DNA from 4 places in the Alteromonas sp. G5_S2_22_S1 genome. Region 2 is predicted to be linked to each of the others. Evidence: predicted binding sites of a transcription regulator. Region 2 holds the regulator's gene; each other region holds the start of a gene.
The links. Region 2 encodes sigma-54, which starts transcription at its own class of promoters, with help from an activator protein. Its sites were predicted from a motif close to GTTGGCACGNNNNTNGNNT; they were not measured.

Region 1 (2,209 bases), on a different contig from region 2:
GGCAAAAGAACCGAAGCGATATCTGGGCCACTATTTACAATATAGTCATAACCTACTGCTACATCCGGATCGATAAAAACAAGTTCGTCTGGATCATCGATAGAGAATTCAAATTCATAGTCTGTTGGTGATTCTGGATTAACAATTGGCAGAATAGGATTTTCTGGATTATCACCCGGTAGCACGCCGTCGCGAATAGCAAATTTCCAAATACCTGGCGTACCCGTATTGCTGTTACTTTCGTCTATATCAGCAATAGCGGCAGTCCGAGAGCCAGGTACGGTGAAAAAGTTTTCCCCATCGCCAGCGTCATAACCGGCTTGTGCAGGGATTCCACCAGATACGTCTCCCGTCGTCCAGCCGATATCTTCATATCTGAATTCAACGTCAAAGTTGCCTGCACCAGTATCTTCCCTATCAATCAAAACTAACTGAAAAGTGTTAGTTGGGTCACTGTTTTGATTGTAGTAGCCAACGTCATTCCAGGTTACCACCAGGGTATCTTCATTGGGTGAGCCGATAAATACGTCACCACATTCTGCGCAGCGTGTATCCACATCCCCCCAAAATGGCGCAATCATAGGCTGATTGCTGTTAGGAAAAGAATTAGGCGTAAATGTACCTACAGGACCATTAAACGTAATATTACCGTTGTTGTTAATGAAAAATCTATCGTATGAGGTACCAAAAAAATTTACGCCGTTATCAAAGCCGAGCGCTTCGAATGTGTCGAAAACGATAGGGCCCGAAGAACCATCGTCGTTACTATTCATCGCTAAATTGCCATATCGACTCTCCGTAGAACCTTCCCACCCGGAAAGGAGTACAGAAGCATTGGCGGTGGTACTTGAGATAGAAAATGCTAGCGCAGCACTTGCAAGCAGGGATAGTGTAAAACGCGAAGGTTTACTCACGGGCACGTCCTTGTAATTGATGTTAATAAAAATCTATTATTTGTTAGAGGGATGTCAGCAAGTTCCGGGCCAAACAATTTTCTCTATAAATATCAACAAATTAAAACAAATGCAACTTATAAAGAAAATTATATGTAAAAGAAACTGACATCCTTGTCCTGTCTTTTAGTTCTACTATCGCTTGTATTCAGCAGGTTCGCCTTTGCTCGGCGTGCTTGCTTTAATGAATTCACGTAAATCTTGGTTAGACTGTTTTAAGTCATCGCGACGCAGGTACATCATGTGCCCGCTGCGATACCCTTTAAAGCTTAAACGGTCTTTTAAGGTCCCACTTTGATCTAGCTGCCACATGGTGTATTTAGCATCGAAGTAATTCGTTGCACCATCGTAATAACCTGCTTGAATCATTACATTTAAATAGGGGTTTTGCGCCATCGCCAATCGCAAATTCTGCCCCGTTTGGTTGTTACTTCTATCCCACGGATGCACGTTTCCGAACATGTTGTATTTCATGTCGGTTTTATAGTTTAACTCCTTGCGCAGGTAGTAGTTAATAGCAGGTGTGAAGGAATGCAGCCATGACGTTAGCTCTGCCCAGTAATCAGGGCGGTCACCACTTTGCTTCGCGTCTATACCCAAATAACGGCTATCCAATCTGCCTAAGGTCTTCCCTTCATCTCGTAATAAATCTTTCCAGAAAAAAGCGGTGCTTACATCTAGGTTATTTTGAGCAATAGACGCCTCACTTAAACCAGAATAGCGCGCCATTTGTTTTAGCACCTCATGCTTTTCTTTATCGCCGATAAACCCACCTTTAGCCAGCGCCGGAATAAGCGTGTTGATAGTGAAATCTTCGACTTCGGGTAAGAGTTCAGTTAAGTCTTTATTTTGTAGCTCTGGGTCTAGCTTATTGTGATACCAGGCTGCTGCGGCAAAATAAGGTAGTCGGTTGGCGGCTTTTACTGGGCCGTTACGCTCAATACCTATATCGGTTGGCGATACCAACACGACACCGTTTAGATACATCCACTGTCGGTTTTGAAGCTCTAATGCAAGACCCGAAACCCGAGTTGTACCGTAGCTTTCACCGATAAGGTATTTCGGGGAGCGCCAGCGATTGTTGCGTGTTACAAAGGTATTCACCCAATCTGCTAAATAGCTAATATCTGCATTTACCCCAAAGAACATTTTTTGTTGCTCATCTTGCGATGGCATTGAACCGTCTGCTTTAGGAAGCACACGGCTATAACCCGTGTTTACCGGGTTAACAAATACAATATCAGCCACGTCTAAAA
Region 2 (2,209 bases):
GTTTGCTGGTGTTGATCCAATATCAGTTAATGATATAAAGAAGATAATACAGCATCTTCGAGATAGGGGTATTGGAATCCTTATCACCGACCATAACGTGCGAGAAACATTGGATGTTTGTGAGAAAGCGTACATTGTGAGTCATGGCGAGCTTATCGCGCAAGGAACAGCGGAACAGGTTTTAAGTAATCAAAAAGTAAGGGATGTATACCTAGGCGAACAATTCAGGCTATAGTTAGTGTAACTGAATTGTCATTTTTCAATTTCGCTCTGGTGTATTCAATTTAGAGCATTTAAATAAGACGTAGATGAAACCATCTTTACAGCTAAAATTTAGCCAACAACTTACCATGACACCCCAGCTTCAGCAGGCGATAAAACTGCTGCAGCTATCTACGCTTGATCTTCAGCAGGAGATTCAAGAAGCCCTCGATTCAAACCCTTTATTGGAAGTTGAAGAAGGTAACGACGAGCCGCAAGTAGAAAAAAATAATATCGATAGCGACGATAGCGTGACAGAAGCGTCTGCGACAGCGTCTAGCGATACATTGGAAGCGGGTGACGCGTTAGAAAAAAACGACCTTCCCGATGAATTGCCTATCGACAGCACATGGGATGAATACTATTCAGCGTCATCGGCCCCAGCGCCAGGTCCTTCAAATGACGATGAACAAATATTTCAAGGCGAAACCACCGAGGATATTCAGGAACATTTGTCGTGGCAGATGCGATTGACCCATTTCTCAGATACTGACCGCGCCATTGCTACGGCAATTATCGACTCTATTGACGAGTCTGGCTATTTAACCGTGACCCTTGAAGACATTCTTGACGCGGTAAACTCTGAGGATATGGAAGAGCCTATAGAAATGGACGAAATAGAATGCGTACTTAAGCGTATTCAGATGTTCGACCCCATTGGTTCGGGCTCCCGCTCGCCGCAGGAATGTCTAATGGTGCAACTGCGCCAGTTCTCAGAAGACACACCATGGCTTAACGAAGCCAAACAGCTTATAGAAGAATATTCAGACCTATTAAGCAGTAAAGATTATCGCACGTTAATGCGTAAGAGCCGCTTGAAGGAAGATCAGCTGCGCGAGGCAATGCGTTTATTACAAACCTTGAATCCTCGCCCAGGTAGTGCTTTAGTTACTAAAGAGCCTGAGTACGTTATTCCTGATGTCTCGGTCGCCAAAAAGAATGGCCGTTGGGTGGTTGAGCTTAACCCCGACAGCCTGCCTAAGTTGAGCGTAAATCAACAATACGCTGCAATGAGTCGTCGTGCCAAAAATAGTAGCGACTCACAATTCATCCGCTCACACATGCAAGAGGCTAAGTGGTTCATTAAGAGCCTTGAATCTCGCAACGAAACCTTAATGAAGGTGGCAAACTGTATTGTGCAACAGCAAATGGGCTTTTTTGAACATGGCCCGGAAATGATGAAACCTATGGTGCTTAACGATGTAGCAGAAATGGTAGATATGCACGAATCAACGATTTCACGCGTCACAACGCAAAAGTATATGCATACACCACGTGGTATATTTGAATTGAAATACTTCTTCTCTAGCCACGTAGCAACAGAGTCTGGTGGTGAGTGCTCATCTACCGCGATTCGTGCATTGATCAAAAAGCTAGTGGCGGCTGAAAAGCCGAGCAAGCCACTAAGCGATAGCAAGATTGCTTCATTGTTGGCCGAACAAGGCATTAAAGTTGCCCGGCGAACAATAGCAAAATACCGGGAATCATTGTCGATCCCGCCGTCGAACCAACGCAAGAGCCTAATTTAAACAGGCTTAATAATATAAGGAAGACGAAATATGCAAATCAACCTTACTGGTCATCATGTCGAAATCACCGACTCTTTGCGTAATTATGTCGATACGAAGTTCAGCAAACTTGAACGTCACTTTGATCACATTTCTAATGTGCATGTCATCCTGAACGTTGAAAAATTAAATCAAAAAGCCGAAGCGACCGTTCATTTAAGTGGCGCTGAAGTATTCGCATCCTCAGAAAATACCGACATGTATGCGGCGATTGACAGCATGGTTGATAAACTCGACCGGCAGGTAATCAAGCATAAGGAAAAACTGAAAAAACATTAGTAGTTAAATAAGTATGGATATACAAGCCATCGTAAGTCTGGACCGCACCGAGTGTGCGGTTCAGTGTAATAGTAAAAAACGAATTCTTGAGATCATCGCAG
Region 3 (2,209 bases), on a different contig from region 2:
GCTAACGTCATTTTCATACCACGTGTGCGACTGCAGGTTCAGAGTATTCTTAACACTCTCAACATGTCCTTTGAAAGAATGCTGATTTCGATTTTTACATGCGTGAAGATAGGTCACCGGATGTGCGAAGTTCTCTTTTACTAAAGAATCTAACATCGCTTGCATAGGCGTCAGACCCACACCTGCAGAAATCAATATAACCGGAGTATCAAGTTGTTTTAGATAAAAGTCCCCGGCAGGGGGCATGACCAAGACTTCATCGCCAACATTTATTTTTAAATGAAGATAATTAGACATTACACCACACATTTCACCCAGGCCTTCCCGTTTAACACTAATGCGATAGGATTTTCCATTCGCGGCAGTTGATAGTGAATACTGCCTTATTTCATCATGCTCACTACCATGAGGATGCACCTTTATTCCTAAATACTGGCCCGGTTTATAATCGATAACACTACCGCCATCGACGGGCATTAAGGTAAAACTGGTTACGAGTTCGGATTCGGTCTCTTTTGAGACGACAGAAAAGGCTCTGAAGCCAGACCAGCCTCCTTTTACAGCAGCTTTTTGTTGATACAATTCACTTTCAACTTTAATGAAAATGTCTGCTAATTGACCATATGCAGCTGTCCATGCCTCTTCAACATCAGGAGTAAACGCGTCCGGAGCCAATTCTCTCAATGTCTCAATCAGATGATGTCCCACTATTGCGTACTGTTCAGGCTGGATATTAAAACTGGTATGCTTGTGTGCAATACGCATAACGGCATCTGTCAGTAGCTCTAACTGATCTATGTTGGCAGCGTATGCAGCTATCGCATTAAATAGAGCCGCTGGCTGACGACCTGTTTTCTGATGCGTCATGTTAAATATATTTTTAAGCTCAGGATTATGTAAGAACATTCGGGCGTAAAAATGTTCGGTAATTGCGGTTCCTCCCGAAGCAAGTAGTGGAATGGTCGCTTTGACAGTATCTATATGAGTTTGAGTAAGCATTAACATACCTTTAATGACGTTAAGTATTTGGTAGCTATGAGTAATGCGACTCGTGTGCCAAATTTTATTTCACTTAGTATCAATGTGTTACGAATAACTCTTTAAGCTATGTGTCAAAATGACTCATCACTTAATGGGCTAATTAGGATCGTTTGTGTCATAATGACCTATACTTCGTGTCAATACAAAATGGTCTCATGAGTAAAATATCTCAATTTAGTTTGGTTAACTTTGCCCTTGATCTGTCCGCCGCAGTTTCGATGAATTGTTTTTATGAAAGTTTGATTTCTGCCGTTTGTGCAACTATTAAAGCAGATGCTGTAGCACTATTGATTTTTCGACACGAGACACTTGTTCCCGTTGCGCAGAGAGGGTTGTCCGATGACGTCATGGGGCGACGGTTTATTCCAGAGCAACATCCACGTTTAAAAGCAATCTGTAGCACGAGGGCGGTCACTCGCTTTTCAGCTGATTCGCCGTTACCAGACCCCTATGATGGAATGATTGCAAGTCATAACCATAATATGAACGTACATTCCTGTATGGGAATTCCTTTATATAAAGATGAAACGTTGCTAGGTGTACTTACTCTCGATAGCCTGGAGCCTAATGAGTATGATGCGCTTGATGCCGCTTCAGTTGACACACTGTCCAGGCTGGCAGCCCGGCTTTTATATGCTGCTTTATATATCAGAGAGTTAAATAAACAGAAGACTCATACTCAGCATGTATTACGGGCAATGAATGAGAATAGCTCTGAGCATCATCAGGGTGAAGAAATAATAGGAAATAGTGTTGCGACAAAAAAATTAAAGCAGACCATTCGACTGGCAGCTTCGTCCGACCTCACAATTTTGGTGCAAGGTGAAACTGGTGTGGGCAAAGAACTTGTTGCCCGGGAGCTACATTATCAATCAAACCGGCGGAATAAAACGCTCGTATATGTAAATTGCGCTGCTATTCCTGTTCATCTGATAGAAAGTGAACTCTTCGGCCACGTGAAAGGTGCGTTTACCAGTGCCGCAAACGACCGCGATGGTAAGTTCTTACTTGCTGATGGCGGAACATTATTTCTGGACGAAATTGGAGAGCTTCCGCTTGAAATTCAGGGTACATTGCTGAGAGTAATACAGAATCAGGAAATTCAGGTCGTCGGTCAGGATAAGAGTCGAAAAGTGGACGTTAGAATTATTGCTGCTACGAATAGAGA
Region 4 (2,209 bases), on a different contig from region 2:
GCAAACCACTGCCGGATGGATAGAAGAACTCGGTTATACCGTCATTTACGGTGATACCGACTCGACCTTTGTTCACGTAGAAGGTAACGGCACATTGGGTACGCCCACAGAAACGGGTATTAAGCTTGCACAAATCATCAACGAAAAATGGTCGGCACTACTTAAAGACCGCTATGACATTGCTTGTCACTTAGAGATTGAATTCGAGTCTCACTTTTCAACGTTTTTTATGCCTACGATTAGGGGCTCTACCGAAGGAAGTAAAAAACGTTACGCGGGAATGAAAGACGGACAACTAACCTTTAAAGGCTTAGAAAACGTGCGCTCAGACTGGACAACTCTGGCTAAAACGTTTCAATACGAACTGTACGAACGGGTATTCACTGGTCAACCTGTAGAGAGCTATATAAGTGACATGCTAAACGCGGTTAAAGCAGGGGAACTTGATGATGATTTAGTGTACAAAAAGCGCTTAAGAAAACCGTTGTCTTCTTATATTAAATCACTTCCCCCCCATGTAAAAGCTGCGCGGCGAGCTGATGAGCATTTTAAAGAGCAAGGGTTGCCATTGCGCTATCAAACAAACACAACAATTGCCTATGTGATTACAGTTCAAGGCCCGCAAACTGTGGAAACCGCGTTCGCCCCCCTTGACTATGATCATTATATCGAAAAGCAAATAAAGCCTATTGCGGAAAGCATACTACCTCATATCTCGTTAAACTTTGAACAGATTGCTAACGATCAACTTACCTTATTCTAGCGTTAGCTTTCGTATGAAGATCTTTCATGCTGCGTGACAATTTAACAAAAATATTACACTCCTCGCACAGTCAAAAAACCGTTTTTCTCATTTATTTCATTAGCTTATTTCATTGGCACGACAAGTGAATAAAAGATAAGTGAGTAGCTAAATAGGTTTGATCGAAGTTTTTACTTCAATCAACATGCGTTCAATTTAGTGGTTAGGGCAATTGATCGCCCGTGTTCGCAAAGAGAAACAGAAGGAATTTGATTATGAAGATCACAAAGTTAAGTATGATTACTGGTGCTGTTGTCGCTGCTACACTGTCAACATCAGCATTTGCAGGTCACCATGAAGAAAAAATCACTATGGGCTTCAACGCACTCGATAAAGACAGCAATGGTTACATTGTTGGCTCAGAGTCATCAGGTGCTATCGACAGCAAATTGGTCTCTAAAATGGACACAGATGGAGATAGCATGGTTAGCCGTACAGAATTCAACACGTTTGTTGATGAGAAACCGTCAATGTTTAGCGACGAGATTATCACTCAAGTACAGACAGAAGGAACCAATGACGCGGCGCTAACTGAGAAAGGCAACCCTGAGCTCTTTTCTAAAGCAGATAACGAAATGATCTCAGAAAAGAATAAGGAGTTGCGTACTGAAATGTCAGCGACCGCAAACGCTAAGTTCACTGAAATCGACATGGATAGCGACGGCAAAATCAGCGAGACCGAACTTGACGTAGCGGACGTTGAAGGCGACTTTGAATCGATGGATGAAGATGGTGATTCATATATTACGCGCATGGAATACCGCACCTATTTTGAAGAAATCGAATCAGAATAGTTCGGCGGAAATTTGTTGTAGTTTCCCGATTTTATGCCCCGCTAACTAAGCGGGGCTTTTTTTGCTTAATAGGTCTTTCCTGTATGAGAGACAGTGCTTTAGACCTCATTTCTTTATTATCACCTGCGACGAAATACAAAATATTGTCGCTGAACGACGCCATATAAGACTAACATCTTGTCGACAAAACCCACTTGCAACAATATTGTTAATAATTATTAAAATATATGTTTACCACGCTATTTTTTTAGCGTTTTACGTGTGTATTTTAAACGCGCTATTAATTTGAATAGCGTACCTCAAAACTAACAGTGTTTCTCTACAGCAGATGCGTACGCGCATGGAGGCAAATTATGATGGAATCAGACAGCTTACCTAACACTTCGTTTCCTCTTTCAAAAAGTGAGTTTATAGGGCCTAAGAATGCAGAACTAACTTCACTGACGATTGGTCAGTACTTCAAAAGAGTTGTCGACAATTACACAGACCACCCAGCCATTGTTGTTCGACATCAGAACATTAATTGGACGTATAAAGAGTACTGGCTTCAAATCGAACGAGTAGCGTGTGGATTACTTGCTAACGGTGTAGAACCAGGTGATAGAGTAGGTAT

Region 1: ACTRWF_RS12960 (nidogen-like domain-containing protein) is a predicted target of sigma-54. The motif match lies at 970-988, and genes of this name have one in related genera.
Region 3: hmpA (NO-inducible flavohemoprotein) is a predicted target of sigma-54. The motif match lies at 1,043-1,061, and genes of this name have one in related genera.
Region 4: ACTRWF_RS18910 (EF-hand domain-containing protein) is a predicted target of sigma-54. The motif match lies at 875-893, and genes of this name have one in related genera.

The regions. Positions count from the first base shown of each region.
Region 1 is NZ_JBQKUJ010000011.1:105,494-107,702, reverse strand. It holds gene ACTRWF_RS12960 (nidogen-like domain-containing protein) at 1-914, opposite strand, end outside; gene ACTRWF_RS12955 (S10 family serine carboxypeptidase-like protein) at 1,089-2,209, opposite strand, start outside.
Region 2 is NZ_JBQKUJ010000002.1:238,482-240,690, reverse strand. It holds gene lptB (LPS export ABC transporter ATP-binding protein) at 1-235, shown strand, start outside; gene ACTRWF_RS03255 (RNA polymerase factor sigma-54) at 309-1,790, shown strand; gene hpf (ribosome hibernation promoting factor) at 1,821-2,108, shown strand; gene ptsN (PTS IIA-like nitrogen regulatory protein PtsN) at 2,122-2,209, shown strand, end outside.
Region 3 is NZ_JBQKUJ010000017.1:69,884-72,092, reverse strand. It holds gene hmpA (NO-inducible flavohemoprotein) at 1-999, opposite strand, end outside; gene norR (nitric oxide reductase transcriptional regulator NorR) at 1,197-2,209, shown strand, end outside.
Region 4 is NZ_JBQKUJ010000028.1:1,533-3,741, reverse strand. It holds gene ACTRWF_RS18915 (DNA polymerase II) at 1-763, shown strand, start outside; gene ACTRWF_RS18910 (EF-hand domain-containing protein) at 1,018-1,596, shown strand; gene ACTRWF_RS18905 (AMP-binding protein) at 1,950-2,209, shown strand, end outside.